Regions from separate parts of the Bacillus paranthracis genome, predicted to be linked through region 1. Evidence: predicted binding sites of a transcription regulator. Region 1 holds the regulator's gene; each other region holds the start of a gene.

The links. The regulator NrdR, encoded in region 1, represses ribonucleotide reductase genes. The targets are predictions, from matches to a motif close to AACACNATATATNGTGTT.
Region 2: a site for NrdR is predicted at 4,504-4,521, ahead of NLJ82_RS17025 (anaerobic ribonucleoside triphosphate reductase). Genes of this name have one in related genera too.
Region 3: a site for NrdR is predicted at 3,925-3,942, ahead of nrdI (class Ib ribonucleoside-diphosphate reductase assembly flavoprotein NrdI). Genes of this name have one in related genera too.

Annotation. Positions count from the first base shown of each region.
Region 1 covers NZ_CP101135.1:4,332,733-4,340,338, reverse strand. The annotation lists gene mutM (DNA-formamidopyrimidine glycosylase) at 1-815, shown strand, start outside; gene ytaF (sporulation membrane protein YtaF) at 888-1,520, shown strand; gene coaE (dephospho-CoA kinase) at 1,574-2,176, shown strand; gene NLJ82_RS22415 (glyceraldehyde-3-phosphate dehydrogenase) at 2,286-3,314, shown strand; gene speD (adenosylmethionine decarboxylase) at 3,704-4,087, shown strand; gene nrdR (transcriptional regulator NrdR) at 4,373-4,834, shown strand; gene NLJ82_RS22400 (replication initiation and membrane attachment family protein) at 4,961-6,367, shown strand; gene dnaI (primosomal protein DnaI) at 6,401-7,339, shown strand.
Region 2 covers NZ_CP101135.1:3,319,963-3,327,568, forward strand. The annotation lists gene NLJ82_RS17010 (S1C family serine protease) at 1-1,257, opposite strand, end outside; gene NLJ82_RS17015 (response regulator transcription factor) at 1,460-2,137, opposite strand; gene nrdG (anaerobic ribonucleoside-triphosphate reductase activating protein) at 2,156-2,608, opposite strand; gene NLJ82_RS17025 (anaerobic ribonucleoside triphosphate reductase) at 2,605-4,461, opposite strand; gene plsY (glycerol-3-phosphate 1-O-acyltransferase PlsY) at 4,687-5,283, shown strand; gene NLJ82_RS17035 (HesB/YadR/YfhF family protein) at 5,392-5,682, shown strand; gene NLJ82_RS17040 (acyl-CoA thioesterase) at 5,709-6,128, opposite strand; gene NLJ82_RS17045 (glycoside hydrolase family 18 protein) at 6,238-7,530, shown strand; gene tlp (small acid-soluble spore protein Tlp) at 7,559-7,606, opposite strand, start outside.
Region 3 covers NZ_CP101135.1:1,385,131-1,392,736, reverse strand. The annotation lists gene NLJ82_RS07050 (nuclease) at 1-146, opposite strand, end outside; partial or broken gene NLJ82_RS07045 (ribonucleotide-diphosphate reductase subunit beta) at 336-914, opposite strand; gene NLJ82_RS07040 (ribonucleotide reductase barrel domain-containing protein) at 1,069-2,019, opposite strand; partial or broken gene NLJ82_RS07035 (ribonucleotide reductase barrel domain-containing protein) at 2,402-3,529, opposite strand; gene nrdI (class Ib ribonucleoside-diphosphate reductase assembly flavoprotein NrdI) at 3,516-3,875, opposite strand; gene NLJ82_RS07025 (hypothetical protein) at 4,352-4,669, opposite strand; gene ykzS (protein YkzS) at 4,695-4,889, opposite strand; gene NLJ82_RS07015 (GNAT family N-acetyltransferase) at 5,135-5,713, shown strand; gene NLJ82_RS07010 (histidine phosphatase family protein) at 5,747-6,349, opposite strand; gene NLJ82_RS07005 (hypothetical protein) at 6,438-6,620, opposite strand; gene NLJ82_RS07000 (YkvS family protein) at 6,853-7,038, shown strand; gene queF (preQ(1) synthase) at 7,094-7,591, opposite strand.

The DNA of each region.
Region 1 (7,606 bases):
AGGTTGAAAACGTCAGACGGACACTTGAAAATCTTGTAACAGGAAAAACGATTGAGGATGTTATTGTTACTTATCCGAAAATAGTGAAACGACCGGATGATGCAGAAATCTTTAAAGAAATGCTAAAAGGCGAGACGATTGAAAATATAAAGCGAAGAGGAAAGTTTTTGCTTTTATATGTAACAAATTATGTCATTGTTTCACATTTGCGTATGGAAGGTAAGTTTTTACTGCATCAAGAGGATGAGCCAATTGATAAGCATACGCACGTCCGTTTCTTATTTACAGATGGAACTGAATTACATTATAAAGATGTGAGAAAGTTTGGTACGATGCATCTCTTTAAAAAAGGTGAGGAAATGAATCAAATGCCTCTTGCTGACTTAGGTCCGGAGCCATTTGATGCTGAATTGACACCACAGTATTTACAAGAGAGATTGCAGAAGACAAATCGTAAAATAAAAGTTGTATTATTAGACCAGCGTCTTTTAGTAGGACTTGGAAATATATATGTAGATGAAGTTTTATTCCGTTCTCAAATTCATCCAGAACGAGAAGCATCATCTTTAACAGTAGAAGAAATTGAGCGAATTTATGAGGCGACTGTTACAACGTTAGGCGAAGCAGTGAAGCGTGGCGGAAGTACAATTCGAACGTATATCAACTCACAAGGGCAAATTGGCTCATTCCAAGAACTTCTAAATGTATATGGAAAAAAAGGAGAACCGTGTGTGACTTGCGGTACGATATTAGAAAAAACAGTTGTTGGTGGAAGAGGAACGCATTACTGCCCAATTTGTCAGCCAAGAATATAGAAAAGAGATAACATCGGATAGGCATTTGTCATATACATACAGCAGAGCTATGTATAAGGGAGGAGCTTACCGATGTACCTTTATTTATCTCTTATTTTATTAGCTTTTACATTAAGCTTAGATAGCTGTAGTGTAGGGCTAACATATGGTTTAAGAAGCGTAAGAATTCCACTAAGATCAATTGTAATTATCGGAATGTGTTCAGCGGCTGTTATGCTTGTTTCAATGGGAATTGGACATATGATCGCGAAAGTATTTTCACCTGTTATCGCAACGCGTATCGGTGGGCTTGTTCTTATTGGAATAGGGATTTGGGTATTATACCAATTTTTTCGAAGTGAGAAAAAAGAAGAACCGAAGCAAGAGGAGAAGGTATGGAAATTAGAGATTGCCTCGCTTGGGTTAGTCATTCAAATTTTACGGAAACCGACTGTAGCAGATTTCGATAAATCAGGCACCATTTCTGCAGGAGAAGCGTTACTTCTTGGTATCGCTCTTTCTGTAGATTCATTTGGTGCTGGAATTGGTGCATCTTTATTAGGGTATGCACCTGCTATGATGGCGATATTAGTTGCAGTGATGAGTTCTTTGTTTTTATTTATTGGAATGAAACTTGGAACGGTTTTATCAAATATGAAATGGTTGCAAAAATTTACATTCCTGCCTGGGGTATTACTCATTATTATTGGAATTTGGAAAATGTAAGTACGGGCGTGGAACATTAGTTTCGCGCCTTTTATTATGAGGAGGATTATATGATGACAGTAGTAATTGGATTAACGGGAGGTATTGCAAGCGGAAAAAGTACAGTATCTCAAATGTTTCGCGAGCTAAATATACCAGTTATTGATGCAGATATTATTGCGCGAGAAGTTGTAGAACGAGGAAAGCCAGCATATAACAAAATTGTAGAAGTGTTTGGAACGGAAGTACTACAAGAAGATGGAGAACTGGATCGACCGAAATTAGGAAGTGTCGTTTTCTATAATGAAGAGAAACGATTGCAGTTAAACAAAATTGTTCATCCTGCAGTGCGTGAGGAAATGAATAGGCAAAAGGAAATGTACATAAAAGAAGGTATGCAAGCGGTTGTGTTAGATATTCCTCTCTTATTTGAAAGTAAATTAACAAGTCTCGTTGACCGCGTTTTAGTTGTAGCAGTTAAGCCGCATACGCAATTAGAACGTTTAATGAAGCGAAATAATTTTTCAGAAGAAGAAGCAACAGCTCGTATTCAATCTCAAATGCCGTTAGAAGAAAAAGTGAAGCATGCAGATGAAGTAATAAATAATGATGGCACAATTATGGGAACGAAAACACAATTGCAGGTGATTTTAAAGAATTGGAACGTTATTGACTAAAAAATTGTGAAATTAATGAAAATGCTTAGTGACATATCCCCTTTTTGTGTTATACTATTATTGGGATTGGAGATAAATAGTATAACGCATTCAAGGGGGATAACATATTATGACTCGTGTGGCAATTAATGGATTTGGACGTATTGGGAGAATGGTATTTCGTCAGGCAATAAAAGAAAGCGCATTCGAAATTGTAGCAATCAATGCAAGCTATCCATCTGAAACGTTAGCACATTTAATTAAATATGATACAGTTCACGGCAAGTTTGACGGAACAGTAGAAGCATTTGAAGATCACTTATTAGTTGATGGGAAAATGATTCGCCTTTTAAACAACCGCGATCCAAAGGAATTGCCTTGGACAGATTTAGGTGTTGAAGTTGTAATTGAAGCAACTGGTAAATTTAATTCAAAAGAAAAAGCAATTCTTCACGTTGAAGCTGGAGCGAAAAAAGTTATTTTAACAGCGCCTGGTAAAAATGAAGATGTAACAATTGTAGTAGGTGTGAACGAAGACCAATTAGATATTACAAAACATACTGTTATTTCAAATGCATCTTGTACAACAAACTGTTTAGCACCTGTTGTGAAGGTGTTAGATGAGCAGTTTGGAATTGAAAACGGTTTAATGACGACAGTTCACGCTTATACAAATGACCAAAAAAATATTGATAACCCACATAAAGATTTAAGAAGAGCACGTGCTTGCGGACAATCAATTATTCCGACAACGACAGGTGCTGCGAAAGCGCTAGCAAAAGTTCTTCCACATTTAAATGGAAAACTTCATGGTATGGCACTTCGTGTACCAACACCAAACGTGTCTCTTGTTGACTTAGTAGTAGATGTAAAACGTGATGTAACAGTTGAAGCTATTAACGATGCATTCAAAACTGTTGCAAACGGTGCGTTAAAAGGCATTGTAGAATTCAGCGAAGAGCCTTTAGTATCTATTGACTTTAATACAAATACACACTCAGCTATCATTGATGGTTTATCTACAATGGTAATGGGTGATCGTAAAGTGAAAGTGCTGGCTTGGTATGATAACGAGTGGGGCTACTCTCGTCGTGTTGTAGATCTTGTAACGTTAGTTGTTGACGAATTAGCGAAGCAAGAAAATGTGCAACATATTTAAGTGAATAAGGGAGAGGGCAAGTGGAATATTTGCCCTCTTTTTTTTATTTTTTTCTGAAAAGGAAAAAAATTATAGGAGTATATTTTTGAAAGTGGACATACCACGAAACGTTGGGGTTACTGTATTTGTGAATCATTTATTTTTTTTAGGGAAAAGTAAAGAGGAAAATATGACAGAAAATCGAAAAAACTGTTGTTGCAAAATGAAAATAAACAAAGTATACTAACACTCGTAAACTTAAGAGCTGAGGTACGTAGTCACTACTTAAAGGGTTAGGACCTCTCTGGACTAACTTTCCCCCGTGGTAGTGGAGCAAGCCAAATTGCAAATTAGTTTTCAATTCGAACAGTTAGAATAAATTTACAAGGGGGAACTGTAGAATGGATACTATGGATACGATGGGTCGTCACGTGATCGCTGAACTTTGGGATTGCGATTTCGACAAGCTTAATGACATGCCGTATATTGAACAATTATTTGTGGATGCAGCACTAAGAGCTGGTGCTGAAGTGCGTGAGGTTGCTTTCCATAAATTTGCACCACAAGGTGTAAGTGGAGTAGTAATTATCTCGGAATCACATTTAACAATTCATAGCTTTCCGGAGCACGGTTACGCAAGTATTGATGTTTATACTTGTGGGGATCGTATTGATCCAAATGTTGCTGCAGAATATATTGCAGAAGGTTTAAACGCGAAAACGCGTGAGAGCATCGAGCTTCCTCGAGGCACTGGTAGCTTCGAAATTAAGCAGAGAGAAACAAAAGCTCTTTAAAAAAGAACATAATTGATTTAAAATGTAAAGAGGTGTATAATGCACCTCTTTTTTAGTTTATAAAAAAGGGAAAATATAACGTACTCGTTAGTTGAATAAATGGAGCTCTTACGAATGAGTTAACGCCCTATCTACTATCTTATTTTTGAAAACGAGATGATAACATAATGCGTTTAAACTTAAAGTGGTAAGAGAGTTAAAATGAGTTATATAATAATGTATATATATTGTCAGATGAAGTAAGTAGAGAAAAAATAAAGAGTATAGTGTAAAGGAGTGAATATATTGCGTTGTCCATCCTGTTCTCATAATGGTACAAGAGTGTTAGATTCGCGTCCGGTAGACGAGGGGCGCTCTATTCGAAGAAGGAGAGAGTGTGAAAGCTGTTTAAGCCGCTTTACGACATTTGAAAGAGTGGAAGAGTCACCTCTTATCGTTGTAAAAAAAGAAGGAACACGAGAAGAGTTTAATAAAGAAAAGATTTTACGTGGCTTAATTAAAGCGTGTGAAAAAAGACCAGTATCTTTAAGACAATTAGAAGAAGTAACTCAAAGTGTGGAACGTGAACTTCGTAATTTAGGTATATCAGAAGTGAAAAGTGATATGATTGGTGAAATTGTTATGGAAGAACTACGTGATATCGATGATGTTGCTTACGTGCGTTTTGCTTCTGTATATCGCCAATTTAAAGATTTAAATGTATTTATTGAAGAATTAAAAGATATACTGCAAAAAGAAAGAGAGTAGAATCTGTATCGTATTCTCTTTACATACCGTAAGTAATGAGATAAGAGAGCTAGAAGCGAAAGCTAATAGCTCTTTTTCGCTAATAAATTATATAGTGAAGATTGGATGAGAGAAAGGAAAGCAAGAATGGAAAAACAGTCATGGATGGAGCTATTGCCGATTGATCGTTATAAAGTAAGTGCGAAAGGATTATTGCATAATTACGACCGAAAAGTGTTAACGATGTTATATCAGCCGTTAATAGGTAGTAGAGCTTTTAGCTTGTACATGACGCTATGGGGAGAGTTAGAACAAGATCGTGTATTTGGAAAAGAGAATACGCATCATTCCCTTATGGTGACCATGCAAATGCAGCTTCCTGAAGTATATGAGGAACGAGTAAAGTTAGAGGCAATTGGACTTTTGAAAGTATATATTAAGAAAGAAAAAGATATTCGAATGTTTATATATGAGCTGCAACCACCTTTATCTCCGAAGCAGTTTTTTGATGATATTGTTTTAAGTATCTTTTTATACAATCGATTGAGTCGGACAAAATATAATCAAGTAAAGCATTATTTCTTAGAAGAAGAATTTGATTTTGCATCTTATGAAAATGTTACGCGTTCTTTTAATGATGTGTTTGGTTCGTTTAATCCAGGGCAGCTTGAGCATGCGCAAGAAGACCTTCGTATTCCAAAAACGACAGCTATGCCAAGTAATGAAAAGGGAGACGCTCCAAAAGTTTGGAATGATTTCTTTGATTTCTCCTTATTTGTAGATGGCTTGTCCGCTCTTGTTCCTAAAAAGGCGATTACAGATCAAGTGCGAGAATGTGTCATTACACTTGCTTACGTGTATGATGTAGATGTGTTATCGATGCAAAATATCGTTCTTGGTGCGGTGACAGAGATGCAGACAATTGATATCGAAAGGCTTAGAAAAGGAGCACGTGATTGGTATCAGTTCGAAAACGGCCAAGCGTTACCTGTATTAAGTGAAAGAGTACAGCCTCACGCTGCACGTATGATGAAAGAAAAAGAGCCTTCTACGCAAGAAGAGATGTTAATCAAACAGCTAGAGGAAATCTCACCAAAACAACTATTGAAAGAAATCTCTGGTGGTGCAGAGGCGACGAAGGCTGACTTGCAAATTGTTGAAGATGTAATGATCAATCAAAAATTAACGCCAGGTGTTGTGAATGTACTTATTTATTACGTTATGCTACGCTCAGATATGAAACTTGCGAAAACGTATGTGGAGAAGATTGCTGGACATTGGGCACGTAAAAAGGTCGGTACAGTAGCTGAAGCGATGGCATTAGCGAAAGAAGAAAACCGTCAATATCAAGAATGGGCTGAGACGAAGAAGAAAGGCCGTACATCGAAGAAAACGGTACGAAAAGAAATGGTACCAGATTGGTTGAAAGAAGAGCCGAAAGAACAAGAGAAAGAAACTGTGAAAAAAGATGCAAGTGCTGAAAAAGGTGCAAGTACGTTAGAGGATGAACGGAAACGACTAGAAGAAGTGTTAAAAAAATATAAGCGTGATTAATAGAAGAGAATGAACGCTCTTTGAGGTGAGGAAATGGAGCATATTCAAAATTCATTTGCAAAATTAATGGAAAATGAAAATTTTAAAAATAGATATGAAGTATTAAAGGCGGAAGTAATGGCACATCCGCGTGTGAAAGAATTTATAGACGAACATAAAGGGGAAGTAACAACGTCTATGATTGAACGCAGTCTTGTGAAATTATACGAATATATTGGACAAAGTGTAGGTTGCGCGGATTGTCCGGATCTAGGTTCGTGTAAAAACATGCTGCAAGGATATGAGCCAAAGCTCGTTATCCAAGGGAAGATGATTGATATTCAATATGATCGTTGCGTTAGAAAAGTAGCATATGACGAGAGGAAGAAATATGAAAAGCTCGTTCAAAGTGTATATATGCCAACTGATATTTTACAAGCAACGATGGAAAACTTAGATCCTTCAGATTTAGATGCGCGTATTGATGCAATTGGTGCAGCTAATGAATTTTTAAGTACATATGAACCTGGTAAAAAAGTACAAGGTTTATATTTGTACGGTAAATTTGGTGTAGGGAAAACGTATTTATTAGGAGCAATTGCGAATGAGCTTGCTCGAAAGAAAATAAGTTCAATGCTCGTATATTTCCCTGAATTTTTACGTGAAATTAAAAGTTCAATTCAAGATAATTCGATTGGGGAAAAGATTGATGCGGTGAAACGCGTACAAGTTTTAATGTTAGATGATATTGGAGCAGAAGCGATGTCAAGCTTTGTGCGTGATGATGTACTCGGTGCAATTTTGCAATTCCGTATGTTAGAAAACTTACCGACGTTCTTTACGTCTAACTTTGATTTTAAACAGCTAGAACATCATTTAACATATACGCAGCGCGGTGAAGCGGAAGAAATGAAAGCAGCTCGTATTATGGAACGCATTAAATATTTGGCGAAACCAATTCCGATTGGCGGGAAAAACCGTCGTCATAAGTAAAGAGCAAGCTGAAAAGCTTGCTCTTTTTTTGTAGTTAAACGCTTTTTAAAGTAGTCGAATTATAAAATGAAAAGTTCTTATTGAAAATTCCTATTAGCTTGTATCATTTTTTTCTCCCTCCCTTAATATATATAAAATTAGCAAGCCATATCGAGTAGATTTTCTAACGATAGGAAAGGTAATTCTACTAAGAGTGAACTTTCAAGCGGGACGGACTCTTATAGGATTTGTAACGTATAGATACAGTCCTTTAGAGCAGGGATAAAA
Region 2 (7,606 bases), 1.0 Mb from region 1:
ATTCTTTGTAGCTGAGTTATCTGCTAAAGTAGCTGAGTTATCTGCTAAAGTAGCTGTTTTCGTCATTTTTTGACCGTTACGATAGAATGTAACTTCTACTTTCTCTCCTACTTTTTTCTTTTCATATAAATATTTACGGAATTGAAGTGAATTTTCTACTTTTTGATTATCTAATGCTACTACAATATCATATTGCTCTAAACCTGCTTTTTCAGCCGGTGATATTGGGTAAATTTTACCTAATACAACACCATTCGTTACTTCTTTCGGTACTTTCAATTGATTGACTGCATAAGCTTGCACATCTTCTAATGAAACAACACCTACTCCAAGCGCTGGACGTTTTACTACTCCATCTTTTTCAAGAGATTCAATAACTGGTTTTGCGATATTAATTGGAATAGCAAATCCAATTCCTTCAACTTCTTGTTGTGCAATTTTACTTGAATTAATCCCAATTATTTCTCCGTTTTGGTTAAATAACGCACCACCACTATTACCAGGGTTAATTGCTGCATCTGTTTGAATAACTTGAGCATTCCAATCTGCACGTTTATCGCCATCAATATCAACCGGAATTTCGCGTTCTTTACTACTGATTATACCTTCCGTTACACTTCCATCAAATCCTAGTGGGTTACCGATTGCAATTGCTTTTTCACCCGCACGGATTTTACTAGAATCACCTAAAGTGGCAACTTTATTTACATTAGCCCCATCAATTTCAACAACAGCTAAATCTAACCAAGGGTCTTTCCCTACAAGCTTCGCATCTACCTTCTTGCCATCACTCAGTTTTACAGCAAGTTTATTTGCACCATCTACTACATGATTGTTCGTTACAATATATGCTTTATTTCCTGCCTTTTTATAAATAACACCTGATCCTGAACCAGCTTGTTGTTCTTGACCCGTCGGTTGCATTGCAAATGGATCAATACTTTGTTGCATATTAATAACACCTACAACAACATCTTTCGCGCCTTCAATCATACCAGGTAAGTCCGTTTCATTTTTTGCTTTATTGACAACAGGAACTACAGTACCTTCAACTTTTGAATCTGAACTAAAAGATGATACAGTCGCTCCATTATTTTGAGCCCATGGCATATATGGTGCCGCAAAACTAATTGAAACAGCCCCAACTACAGCTCCGACTAAACCTGTGAAAAAATATCCTTTTTTACTGCCCGATTTTCTCACTTCTCTCGTTTCACTATGCTCTTCATTTAAATTTGGTCCGTCGTAATATCCCATGTTTACTTCCCCTCTCTGGTGAATTCGTATTTTTAGTATAGTCACGTTTTGTGTCCTTCTTGTGAACTCATCGTGAAATCCAATTAAAAAAATACACTTATTTAACATTGTAGACAAAAAAAGCATTTTTTGTACATTCCACCTGCAAAAGAGGATATAAAATTGTTATTTTCCTAGACTGAAGCACACAATACGTTCCAAATTATTCTTCAAATTTATAACCAACACGAATAACAGTACCGATATGCTTCGCTTTATCTCCTAGCTTATTTCGTAGTTTTTTAATATGAGTATCAACAGTTCGGTCATCACCGTAATAGTCATATCCCCATAACTGATCTAATAAATGTTGACGTGACAACACAATTCCTTTGTTCTCCATTAAATAAACGAGAAGTTCAAATTCTTTATGTGTTAATATAATTTCTTCTCCATCTACTAAAACAGTTCTAGATAGACGATTCACTTCTATTCCAGCTAAAGACATAGCATTTTCTTCAGCTACCCCTACCACGCCATCCGCACGTTTCAGTAACGTCTTCGCGCGAGCTACTAACACTTTCGGGCTGAAAGGTTTCGTTACATACTCATCTGCACCTAATTCGAACCCTAGTAATGTATCATCCTCATCCGAACGTGCTGTTAGCATAATAATTGGTACTGCTGATTCTTTTCTAATTCGTCTACAAACAGACCATCCATCTATTTCTGGTAACATAATATCTAACATAATTAAATCAATTTCATGCTCTGCAAATAATTCTAACGCTTTTTTTCCGTCTTCTGCTTCGATTACTTCAAAGCCTTCATTGCGAAAATAATCGCTAACAATTTCACGTAATCTTCTTTCATCTTCAACAAGTAATACTGTTTTATTCATATAATCTATCCCGCCTTTTTACTCTTTCAATCGAATAATACGTTGATTGGAGCTTCCGCGAAATGGAAGTGTTAAATCTTTTTTCTCGATTTCAAATCTTCCATCGACTAAAACATCCCCATAATGTAACAACTCTATCATATCATTATTTTGAGAACTCTGTATCTCTTCTAACGTATAACCTGTATACATCCATAAATTTTTTTTCAAATCTTTCACTGCTCTTGCTACTTGTTTCACTTCAGCAGCTTGAAAAAATGGATCTCCACCTGAAAATGTTACATCAGTTAATGGATTACTTGCAATCTCTTTCACAATTTCTTCTACTGTCATTTCAGTTCCATTACAAATATTCCACGATTTTGGATTATGGCAACCGAAACAACGATGCGGACAGCCCGCAAAAAACACGACTGTCCGCAACCCTTCTCCATCTACTACACTATCATGAATGATGTTCATCACTTTCATTTATGCTTCACCCGATCCATCTCTTCACTACGTTTCGCACTATTCCACTTCGACATATCTCCTACAAGATAACCTGTTATACGGCGAATTCTTTCTATGTTAGCCTCATCTTCATTTCCGCAGCTCGGACATTCATTTCCAATAACTCCGTGATAACTACAGCACTTACAACGGTCAACAGGGTGATTAATTGAACCGTATCCAACGCCATTCTCTGCCATCGCTTGTACAATTTGTTTTAATGCCTTCTTGTTATGCATTGCTGCTCCATCTAGTTCAATATACGTAATATGTCCCCCGTTACATAGAGCGTGGAACGGGCCTTCTAAACGAATTTTATTTATCGCTTGCATGTTATAATAAACTGGAATATGGAATGAATTCGTATAGTAATTATGATTAGTTATACCGCTAATCGCGCCAAATTCTTCCCTATCCTTTTTCACAAACTTCCCTGATAACCCTTCTGCAGGAGTTGCAATGACTGAGAAATTCAGTTCATGTTCTTCTGTCGCTTTATCCATTCTATCTCTCATAAAGGAAATAATTTCATATCCGAGTTTCCATGATTCTTCATCTTCTCCGTGATGCTTTCCTGTTAAAGCTACTAAACACTCCGCAAGACCGATAAAACCAAGACTTAACGTCCCTTGCTTTAAAATCGATGCTACAGAATCTTCAGGCTGTAACTTTTCTCCACCGCGCCATACACCTTGTGAATATAAAAATCGAAAATCTCTTGCTCGTTTCGTACATTGATACTCAAATCTCTCTAATAATTGCTGGATTCCTACATCTAAGTAATAATTTAACGCTTCAAAAAACGCTTCTTGTGAACCACTAATGAGTGCTAATTTCACTAAGTTAATGGACGTAAATGATAAATTCCCTCTTCCAATCGCCGTTTCTTCTCCATGTATGTTAGACATAACACGAGTACGACATCCCATGTAACATACTTCACTTTCCGGTCTTCCATCATAATGCACAGCATTAAATGGCGCATCTAAAAATGAAAAGTTAGGGAATAATCGTTCAGCCGTTGTCTCTAACGCTAATTCAAATAAATCATAGTTCGGATCACTTTCTTCAAAATTCACACCTTTTTTCATTTTAAAAATTTGAATAGGAAAAATTGGTGTTTCCCCTTTACCAAGACCAGCTTGTGTCGCTTTTAAAAGTTGTTTAATTAAAAGTCTTCCTTCTTTCGATGTGTCTGTTCCATAATTAATAGAAATAAACGGTACTTGTCCCCCGCCCCTACTATGCATACTATTTGAATTATGAATAAAAGCTTCACACGCCTGATACGTATCATTTTCTGTTTCTTTCCACGCAAATTCTTCTATTTGTTCTTTCGTAAGCGGATATGACTGTAATCGTTTCTTATGTCTCTCTACTGTTTTTCTCACATATGGAGCTAAATCAACATCAAAGAGTGCAAACGATTGACCACCGTGCTGCATATTTTGATTCGCTTGAAAAATAATAGATGAAAGAGCTAATGCACTTTTAATGTCTTGCGGTTGTCTCATATGTCCATGTCCGGTATGAAAACCGTTCGCAAGCATTTGCGCTAACGGAATTTGCGAACAAGTTGTCGTTCCAGTCGCATAAAAATCTAAGTCATGCGGATATAATATATTTTCATTTATCGCTTTTTTCACTGAATCTGACAATAAATTTTCAACAGCGTAATATTTCGCACTCTCAGATGCGAACGTTCCCATTACTCCCATCGGAGAGCGGCCGTCTACATTTGCATTTTCTTGCATTAAATCTTGTTCATTGCCGTGGACTATTGTCTCAAATACTCTCATTAATTCTTCTCCACGTGTATTTTTTTGTAACATTTATAACCCTCCACCAATATGTTGTTGTCTTTTGATTAAAATGTTACTACATATAGTCTTAGTGTTTCTGTGAGAAATGTAACATTCCTGTGAAATTTTTTGCACGAAATAATGAATTTTTCATTTACAAAAAAGAAATGTGCTCTTTACAAATGTATGGTACAATATACGGGAAAAACTCTTTTTACCCTTTATCAACACATTTGAATAAAGGAGACTGAACTTATGGTTACTACATATCTTTTATTTATCGTTGCCTACTTACTTGGCTCCATTCCATTTGCACTAGTCGTTGGAAAGATTGGTTATGGAATTGACATTCGTGAGCACGGAAGCGGTAATTTAGGCGGAACAAATACATTCCGCACACTAGGGAAAAAAGCAGGTTTTATCGTTACAATTGCTGACATTTTAAAAGGTACATTAGCAACGAGTCTACCGATTATTTTCGCGTTAGACATTCATCCACTATGGTTCGGATTAGCAGCTGTTCTTGGACATGTGTATCCGATTTTCGCGAAATTCCGTGGTGGTAAAGCAGTTGCAACTTCTGCTGGCGTGCTATTATGCTACTCACCAGTTGTTTTTGCAATTTTAGCTGTTGTCTTTTTCAGCCTTTTATTTACAACAAGATACGTATCACTTTCTTCTATGGTAACAGCTGTCGTTGCCGTTATCGCATCAATTGTTAGCGGGGATAAAATCTTCATTATTGCGATGTGTTTATTAGCAGGTATGGTTATTTATAAACACCGTGCAAATATTGGACGAATTATAAATAAAACTGAACCGAAAGCAAACTTTTCAAAAAAGCAAAAATAAGATCGTAACCCACATAACGCAAAAAGAAAACGTGAAGCATATTAATAGCGTCTTTTTGCGTTATTTTTTATACTAAAGAAAAAGCAACATAATTTGGAGGAACTATACATGAATCTTTCCGTAACAAAAGAAGCAGCACAATGGTATAAAAACGAATTAAACTTACAATCGGGTGAAACACTGCGCCTTTTCGTACAATATGGCGGTTGTAGTACTGTGCAAAAAGGACTTTCTTTAGGTATTCGTAAAGATGATCCTGCACATCCTGCTGTTCAAATTCAAGAAGAAGGTATTAACTTCTTTATTGAAAGCGATGATGAATGGTTCTTCGATGGACATAATTTATCTGTTACATTTAACGACGGTGATGATTTCCCGCAATTTAATTATGAAAAATAAAAAAACGTGGCTTCCGCCACGCTTTTTTATTTTTTCTTAATTTCCTCATATTTCGCATACCACTCTGGATAGAACTTTTTAAATGATACGGGCCTGAACCCTTCTTTTTTCGCACAAATATTTGTCGTACTTGCCGTAATACAAAGTTCACCTTCACCATTATATATTTCATATCCATATACAACGCGAAGCGGGCTCACTGTATCAACCCACGTTTTTACAATTGCTTTTTCCCCGTAACGCATTGCTTTACGATAAGAAATTTGCAAATCTAACACAGGAGAAATAATTCCTTCTTTCTCCATTTCAACATATGAAAACCCTAAATCTTGTATAAGTTTCGTGCGACCTAATTCAAGCCACACTAAATAGTTTGAATGGTAAACAACACCCATTTGATCTGTTTCCGCATAACGGATTTCAACTTCATGTTCTGCTACAAACATATATATTCGCCTTCTTTCACTTCTGCTACCTTGCATACATTTAATCATAATACAGTGAAATCAAAAATAAAATAAAAACAGTGAATCTTTTACCGAAAGGAGCAAGCATATGATTCAAATTGTAACGGTTCGTAGCGGTGATAGCGTATATAGCTTGGCATCAAAATATGGATCAACACCTGACGAGATAGTAAAAGACAATGGATTAAATCCAGCTGAAACACTCGTTGTTGGTCAGGCACTGATCGTGAATACGAAAGGGAATAATTATTATGTACAGCCTGGCGATAGCCTATATCGAATCTCTCAAACATATAACGTTCCTCTCGCTAGTTTAGCTAAAGTGAATAACTTATCTTTAAAATCCATTCTCCACGTTGGACAGCAATTATATATACCGAAAGGGACGAAACGTGCAGTAGAATCCATCGCTTATTTACAACCTTCCACTATACCTATTAAAGAAAGTTTAGTTAATGCTACACGTGCTATTAATCCATTTTTAACATACTTAGCTTACTTCAGCTTCGAGGCAAAAAGAGATGGTACGTTAAAAGAACCAACTGAAACAGCTAAAATCGCTAATATTGCAACGCAAGGTAATACCATCCCTATGCTCGTTATTACGAACATCGAAAACGGAAATTTCAGTGCCGATCTAACATCCGTTATTTTACGGGACGCAACAATCCAAAACAAATTTATTACAAATATTTTGCAAACTGCTGAGAAGTACGGTATGCGAGATATTCATTTCGATTTTGAGAGTGTTGCACCCGAAGATCGCGAAGCGTATAATCGTTTTTTACGAAATGTGAAAACACGCTTACCTAACGGATACACATTAAGTACAACGCTTGTACCGAAAACAAGTTCCAATCAAAAGGGAAAATTTTTCGAAGCTCACGATTATAAAGCACAAGGACAAATTGTTGATTTCGTCGTCATTATGACATATGACTGGGGATGGCAGGGCGGACCACCGATGGCAATCTCTCCTATCGGCCCTGTAAAAGAAGTACTTCAATACGCAAAATCTCAAATGCCTCCTCAAAAAATTATGATGGGGCAAAATTTATACGGATTCGATTGGAAACTTCCGTTCAAACAAGGAAACCCACCAGCAAAAGCAGTTAGCTCTGTTGCAGCTGTTGCACTTGCTCGTAAATACAATGTTCCTATCCGCTATGATTTCACAGCTCAAGCTCCACATTTCAATTACTTTGACGAAAACGGTGTACAACACGAAGTTTGGTTTGAAGATGCGAGATCTATTCAAAGTAAATTCAATTTAATGAAAGAACAAGGCATTGGCGGTATTAGTTATTGGAAGATTGGCTTGCCATTTCCACAAAATTGGCGTTTACTCGTTGAAAACTTTACAATTACGAAAAAGGGCTGACAAAAGTCAGCCCTTTTTGTACATTCTGTTAAGATTCATCTTTGATTTCACTTTTTAATGAGTCAATACTTTCTAA
Region 3 (7,606 bases), 2.3 Mb from region 1:
CAGTATGCTGCTTGTAAATACTTATTATAATGTGTGCCACTCTTTAACATCCACATATGTTCCTTAATTCGTTTTAAATTCGAAACTTGCACATCTTTACCAATATAATACTTCCCATTGATTTTCAAATAGTAAATTCCGTACATGTTATCGCTAGATAAAGGCTTCGCTGCTGATTGCCCTATCAGCTATTCTCCTTTCCATCCATTGATAGTTAGAGAATAACCTGAATGTATGTATTCATCAATAATATAACAGATAAATTTACAATAGGGGTTCCCAGCAATTAAAAGGGTTTTTCAATTGGTATCTCTACCAAAAGCCGCTATTAGTTAACGGATAATAAGGTTAATAATCTCACCACTTGCTGTTAGTTTTCCTTGACCAGCTAAGTAAAGTGGATAGAAGAATCCACTATAGAATAGGTAACTTTCTAAGAACACACTTGCTACCATTGCCATGTATAACTCTTTTTTCGTTACTTCAGGCTTTAATAAACGACGATAGTAACTTGTAATAATACCAGCCTTTTTCTCAAGTAACGGATGGTTGTCTACCCATTCGAAAATATCATCGATTTCTTCTTCAGTAGCTAACGTTGTGAAAATATGACTGTAACTCTTCGCATGTACTTCTTCCATAGCACCCATGAAAGCTAATACACTTTTTGCTTGTAAATTTTCAAGATGAACAAGTACAAGAGGCATTCCTTCGCCACCTTGTTTCGTATCTAAAAGTGTTAAACCACCTAATACACGCTTATAAGCAATTTGCTCTTCTTTCGATAATTGCACCCAAGTATTTTTGTCAGACGAAACCGCAATTTCTTCTTCTGTCCAAAACTGAGCGATGTTTTGCTTCCAAAACATTAAACTGAAATCGTCTTCTTTTTTATTCCAGTTAACAGCGCGCATTGAATCACCCCTATATCTATTATTGTTCTACTGAACGGTTAAATTTCCATCTAATAATGAAAAGCTAACCGTTTAGTAGAACAAACCAAGTATGAGCAGGGTTCATAACCCTGCTCATACTTTTGGGTTATTCATTTAGTATGGCAATATGCCATTAAACGGTACAAGCCACACACTCTTCCACGCTTAATTTACGTGTTCTCGTATAATACAGACTCTTTAAGCCTTTTTTATGTGCATAGATGTAGTAACGTGCTAATTCACGTGTTGAAATATCACTATTAACGTAAAGAATTGTACTAATACCTTGGTCAATATGTTCTTGAATTTCTGCGATTAAATCAATTAATTTAAACTGATTCATATCGTAAGAAGATTTATAGTACCAGAACGTATCTTTTGATAAATACGGCATTGGATAATATGTTGTCGCATTCGCATACGTTCTTGATTCGATTTGACTTACGATCGGCATTACGCTTGAAGTTGCATTTTGAACGTAACTGATTGATTGTGTCGGAGCGATAGCAAGACGATATGAGTTGTATAAACCATTCTTCTGCACTTGCTCTTTTAAACTTGTCCAATCTTCTTTTGTTGGAATATGAATTCCTTCAAATAATTGCTGAACTTTTTCAGTTACTGGGCTGTAATCTGTCGTTTCATACTTTTCAAAGTATGTGCCATTCGCATAATCAGATTTATCGAAGTCTTTAAATGTTTCGCCTTTTTCTTTAGCGATTTCCATACTTTTCTCAATAGAGTAGTAATTTAACATCATAAAGAATGTACGAGCGAACTCTTTCGCTTCTGCACTTTCATAAGCGATTTTATTTTTTGCTAAATATCCGTGTAAGTTCATTGCGCCAAGCCCTACTGAATGAAGCTCATCATTTGCTTTTTTCACAGTTGGTGCATTCGGAATGATCGTCATATCAGAAACAGCTGTTAAAGCTTCCATTCCCGCATGAACTGCTTCACGAATTTCTTTATTTTCCATTACATTTACGATATTTAACGATCCTAAGTTACAGTTAATATCACGACGGATAATGTCATCTGTACCGTAATCGTTAATTTCAGAAGTTTCTTGAAGCTGGAAAATTTCTGTCTCGAATGTTCAACCGAGTTCGCTACTCCTCAGTCCGTTGCTCATGCAACTGCTGTATGTCACCATACAGGACAGACTATATCATCACCTACAGCATTACCTGATTAGGTGCTCCGCTTTTCGAACGCCAATCGCTTGCGCTCTACTCCCATAAGGGATAGTCGTTAGGCTTTTACTTATCTTAATCTTTCAGAAAGTCTCTTATTACTTTATGTTGTCCCATAACTCTGCTATACAAAATAATAAGATACATTCTGAACTTTTATATTTTCATTCTAAGATAAGATTTAGCACGGTAGGTTACCTCAAATTTGAGGCTTTCCCCGTTTAACGGAGTTTTCGACTAGCATTTCTACTAGAAGGTGCTACATATTTAACACAAGTTCGACATCTTCACAGTTCCAATATCCTTCAATGGATGTTGGTTATTTGCATTTGATTTAAACATTAAGTACGGATAACCAGACTCAAGCTGGATCATAGCAATTTTAATAAGCATATCACGTGCACTAATATCTAGCGGCTTCTTCTTCACTTTCGGATTGCTCATTAATTCATCGTACATTTCATCGATATCAATGTCATCTAAATGCTTTCCGTATTCTTTATACACCGTATAAGGCGCGAAAACATGGAAAGGTTCGTTTTTCTCAGCAAGCTCAAAGAACTTACTTGGAACGATAATTCCGATTGATAGAGACTGAATACGGCTCTTCTCATCGGCATTTATTTTTTTTGTATCAAGGAATTCAATAATATCCCAATGGAAAATGTTTAAGTATACTGCGCCAGCACCTTTTCGTTGGCCAAGTTGATTCGCATATGAAAACGAATCTTCAAGTAATTTCATAACAGGTACTACACCACTTGCAGCGTTGTCGATACCTTTAATTTGCTCACCGCGTGCGCGTAGCTTAGATAAGTTTAAAGCTACTCCACCACCGATTTTTGATAATTGCATTGCAGTATTAATGTTAAAGCCGATTGAATTTAAGCTATCATCCATCTCTAACAAGAAACAAGACACCATTTCTCCTCTTCTGCTTCTTCCCGCATTTAAAAAGGTTGGTGTCGCTGGTTGGTAGTTTTGTTTGACAATCATGCTTGCGAATTGTTTTGCCTTCGCAACATCACCGCGTCCTAAGTATAATGACACAATTGCTACACGATCTTCATAGCTTTCTAAGTATTGTTTTTGATCATTTGTTTTTAACGCATAATCTTTGTAGAACTTAGATGCTGCCATATAAGATTGGAACTCGAAGTTTTCACCATAAGCGATGTTATATACCTCTTCTACTTCCTCCAAGTTATACTCGTCCAGAACGTTGTAATAGTAATCATGTTCTTTCATATACTCCATTCGCTCTGCCACGCTATTAAAATGAACGGTATTCTCTCTAGCTTCTTCCATAAAGACTTCTAATGCCTCTTTATCTTTATGAAGCTGATAAAAACCGTCCTGCATTTGCGTGATTTCATTATTCAGTTCAATGTGTCGCAATCTCCCGCACCCTTTCCTTAAAATATTCTACATCGTTATTTGTTCCTGATAACTCAAATTTTGATACAATAGGCACTTCATATTTAGCAGAAATTTTGTCAGCACTTGCACCGAACATGTCTCCCCAGTTACGATTGCCGCTTGCAGATACGCCTTTTAATTTTTCATTATTGCGCTCTAAAAATTCTAAAACACGTTCTGGTACATTGCCAAAACCTGTTGTATACGTAATTAAAATAAAGTCTTCATCTATTACTAGATCTTCACCAATTTGAACGGCCGGCATATTTAATTTGTGAATGAAACGCTTCACGTTTCCTGTCATAGAATCATATGCAACTAACATTTCCGACCCTCCCTTTTCAATCTATACTCTCTGTATGTTGTTTCTTGATTTCTCTATATATTGTATTACGTTTCAAAATAAGACACAAGATATATGTATAAATTCTTTCTTTTTTTAACTTTTACTTTTCGACAAGACCGTCGATTTTTTTCAATACAATGACTATGAAACAACATTCTAAAACTCATGTCAATAAAGTGCTTTTCAAAAAAGTTGTCAACGAATTTAACCTTATTTTTAAAAAAGTTAACAATATATTTTGTCATAAAACGGCAAATGCTGGAGGAATATATTTCTCCAGCATCACGCAAAAAAGAACAGACATGAAACGATAATCTGTTCTAAAAAACGATTACATTTATCAATTTTACTTTATTAAATATTATACATATACTTTCGATTCGCGTTACATACTAAAAGATAACTATTATAGAAAAAGATTATTATTATGGAAATGCAGCTTATTTATGAAAAGATTATGCAGAGTGCTCAATACGCACAATATCTTTTACAAATATATGATGTGGATTTTCATCTTTATCAATCATTGTACATACAGGAGCTTCTTCATCAAAGTATACAATCATTCCTTCTATGTACTGATACGTATGTTGAACTTGTACAGTTATTTTAATTTCTACAGCCTCTTCATATGCTCTTTTTATTTTCTGAAGCATTTTTGTCGAACACTTTCTTTTCTCTGGATACATGACCATTCCCATAAATCGGTTGCCGGCTCTATCTTTCCACATATAATCCCAATGCGGTAATATGCCTTGTTTAAAATCGCCCATAAGTCTCCTCCCTATATTCTTCTAGTTACGAACGTGGCGTTTCTGAGTATGTATAAATGACCTGTCCGCCGCGCTGTGCGTTACCAATGAAATGTTTAAAGTCTTCTCGATTTACTAAAACTTCTCTGAACGTATAAAATACATCTTTCGTAACAACATACTCCTTTATTTCACCATTTTTCAGCTGATCCAAAATTGTATTTGCTAATTCTTTATCCATGTATTTCACCTCTATGCAATATTTTATTTTAACTTATATTCTATAGGTCAACAACTGTAAAATTATCCAGATGCTATACCTTCATTTCATTTTCATTATTTTTCAAAAGATATCTCTTAATTATATGTCCACTAAATATCATATACTAACATAGCTACTTCTCTATATCAAACATTTCGACATTCAATTATGCAAAGTTCCATACCACTATGCTACAATATATAAATAGAACTAGGAGGGATACTATGATTCGGAAAGCAAAAAAGACAGATGCGAAACTGGTAGCACCTTTATTGTATAACGCTCTGCACGAAATTGCTGAAAAAATCACAGGTAGCACAGTTGAGACAGAAGTATTACTAGGACTTGAAACATGGTTCTCAAAAGAGAAAAATCGACTGAGCTATGAAAACTGTTTTGTATATGAACAAGACGGGGATGCAGTTGGAGTTATTGTCGCTTATCACGGTAGTGAAGCAACAATGCTTGATGCACCAATCGTACATCACTTAAGAGAATTACATAAAGATGAATCGATTACGTTAGAAAAAGAAGCCGAGCTTGATGAATATTACATTGATACTTTATCCGTTTCAAGTGTATATGGCGGAAAAGGAATTGGTTCTAAATTAATTGAAGCTGCTGAAATACATGCAACTGAAAAGGAGTATGAAAAAATCGCATTACTTGTTAATTTAGAAAACAAACGTGCCTATTCACTATACGAAAAACTAGGTTATAAAAAAGATCAAATCGTTATGCTTGTAGGCGAACCTTATGCACATCTCGTAAAACCATTAAACATCAAAATTTCTATATCTTAAAAAAAGCACACGATTTATATAAATCGTGTGCTTTTATGTTAAATTCGTATTTAATACATTTCCATTCATCGCCTCATGAAACGTATATGTTGTACATCCCCATGGCTCTCTGTGCAAGATAGGAGAACCAGACCATCCCATCGCTCTCAGTTCGGCACCAATCATTCCATTCACATAATTATGACCTACAAGAGCAATACTTCCATGTACGAGAGCGTAACGGTGTAATACGTAAGCCGCCTGCTTTGCCCTTTCTCTTGCTTCCTTATAAGACTCAACATCTTTATGGTAACCAAGTATCCATACTGTTCGTCCGATAAACATCCATACGTTAGGTTTACACTTCAACCATTTTGGAGCATAAAAACTCGTCGGAATTTCAGCTTCCCTAAAAAGAGAATTTTGGATAAAAGATAAAGAATCCACTAATTCAGCTGCTGATTGTACAGCACACCGTTGATCACTTGATACAATCAATTTTGCTGCCTCAACCACTTCTCTTGTTTCCATTGGTATAGGTGCTTTTTCTGTTATAGTATGTAAGTCATATCCTTTCATCCATTCATGAAAGGATGTAACCGTCATTGGTTCTATAGTACGATTTAAGCGACCATGACGAATAAAAGAAATCTTCATTCTTTCCACTCTCCATTCATCACTTACGAACTCTATTATGTACTATTTTTACATATCATACCACGCAAAAAAAGAAAGTTATACACCTTTACATATCCCCGCCACTCTCATGTGTGACCCCAGCATGTATACCATCCATCCCATCAAAATATGTAGTCGTTTCATGATGACGAATCTTTTTTAAATGTATATAAGAAAATACAAATAAAATTAATGCTATAACACTCCCCACAAATTCAAACATCATTTTACCGCCTCTAATTTCTCCCACTTTAATAGGTTATTGTATTTCTTTATTATAACTCTATATAAAGATTTTTGCATTTCTCCTATTTCTTCTCAAAAAACATGGCTTTTCTACATATTTTCTTACAAAAAGTGAATATTTTTTGAATTTTTACTTTGAAAACATTTACAAAACAGGAAACATAGTTCAAAATAAAGGAAAATAAAAAATCCCAAATTATTCTTTTTTGGAAAAACTGTAACAAGGAGAGTTGCTTATGCAGATCGCAGAAACTGGAGATATCATTGAATTTAAAGGTGGAATGCAAGGCCGTGTTCAAAAAGTAAATCAAAACTCTGTTATTGTAGATATAACAATTATGGAGAATTTTAGAGAACTAGATATGGAACCTCTTACAGTTGTTAGTCATAAAAACTATACTGTCATTAATCAAAATGCATAATATAATAGAAAGAAAGGATCTGTATAACATACAGATCCTTTCTTTCTATTATATATTAACGATTATCAATTGTTTCTGGATATAAATCATGGTTCATCATGCGGTAGTCAGCCATTTGTTCATACTTTGTTCCTGGGCGACCGTAGTTACAGTAAGGATCAATTGAAATCCCTCCACGTGGTGTGAATTTACCCCATACCTCGATGTAACGTGGATCCATTAATTTAATTAAGTCATTCATAATAACGTTCATACAATCTTCGTGGAAGTCACCATGATTGCGGAAACTAAATAAATATAGTTTTAAAGATTTACTCTCTACCATTCTTTGTTCTGGAATGTAGCTAATATAAATTGTTGCAAAATCCGGTTGGCCTGTTTTCGGACATAAGCTTGTAAATTCAGGACAATTGAATTTTACAAAATAATCACGGTTTGGATGATTATTATCAAAAACCTCTAAAATTTCTGGGCTATATTCAAATAAATATTTTGTATTTTGATTTCCTAATAATGTTACATCTTTTAAATCTTCATCTAATCTTCCTGCCATTTTAAACATCCCTTC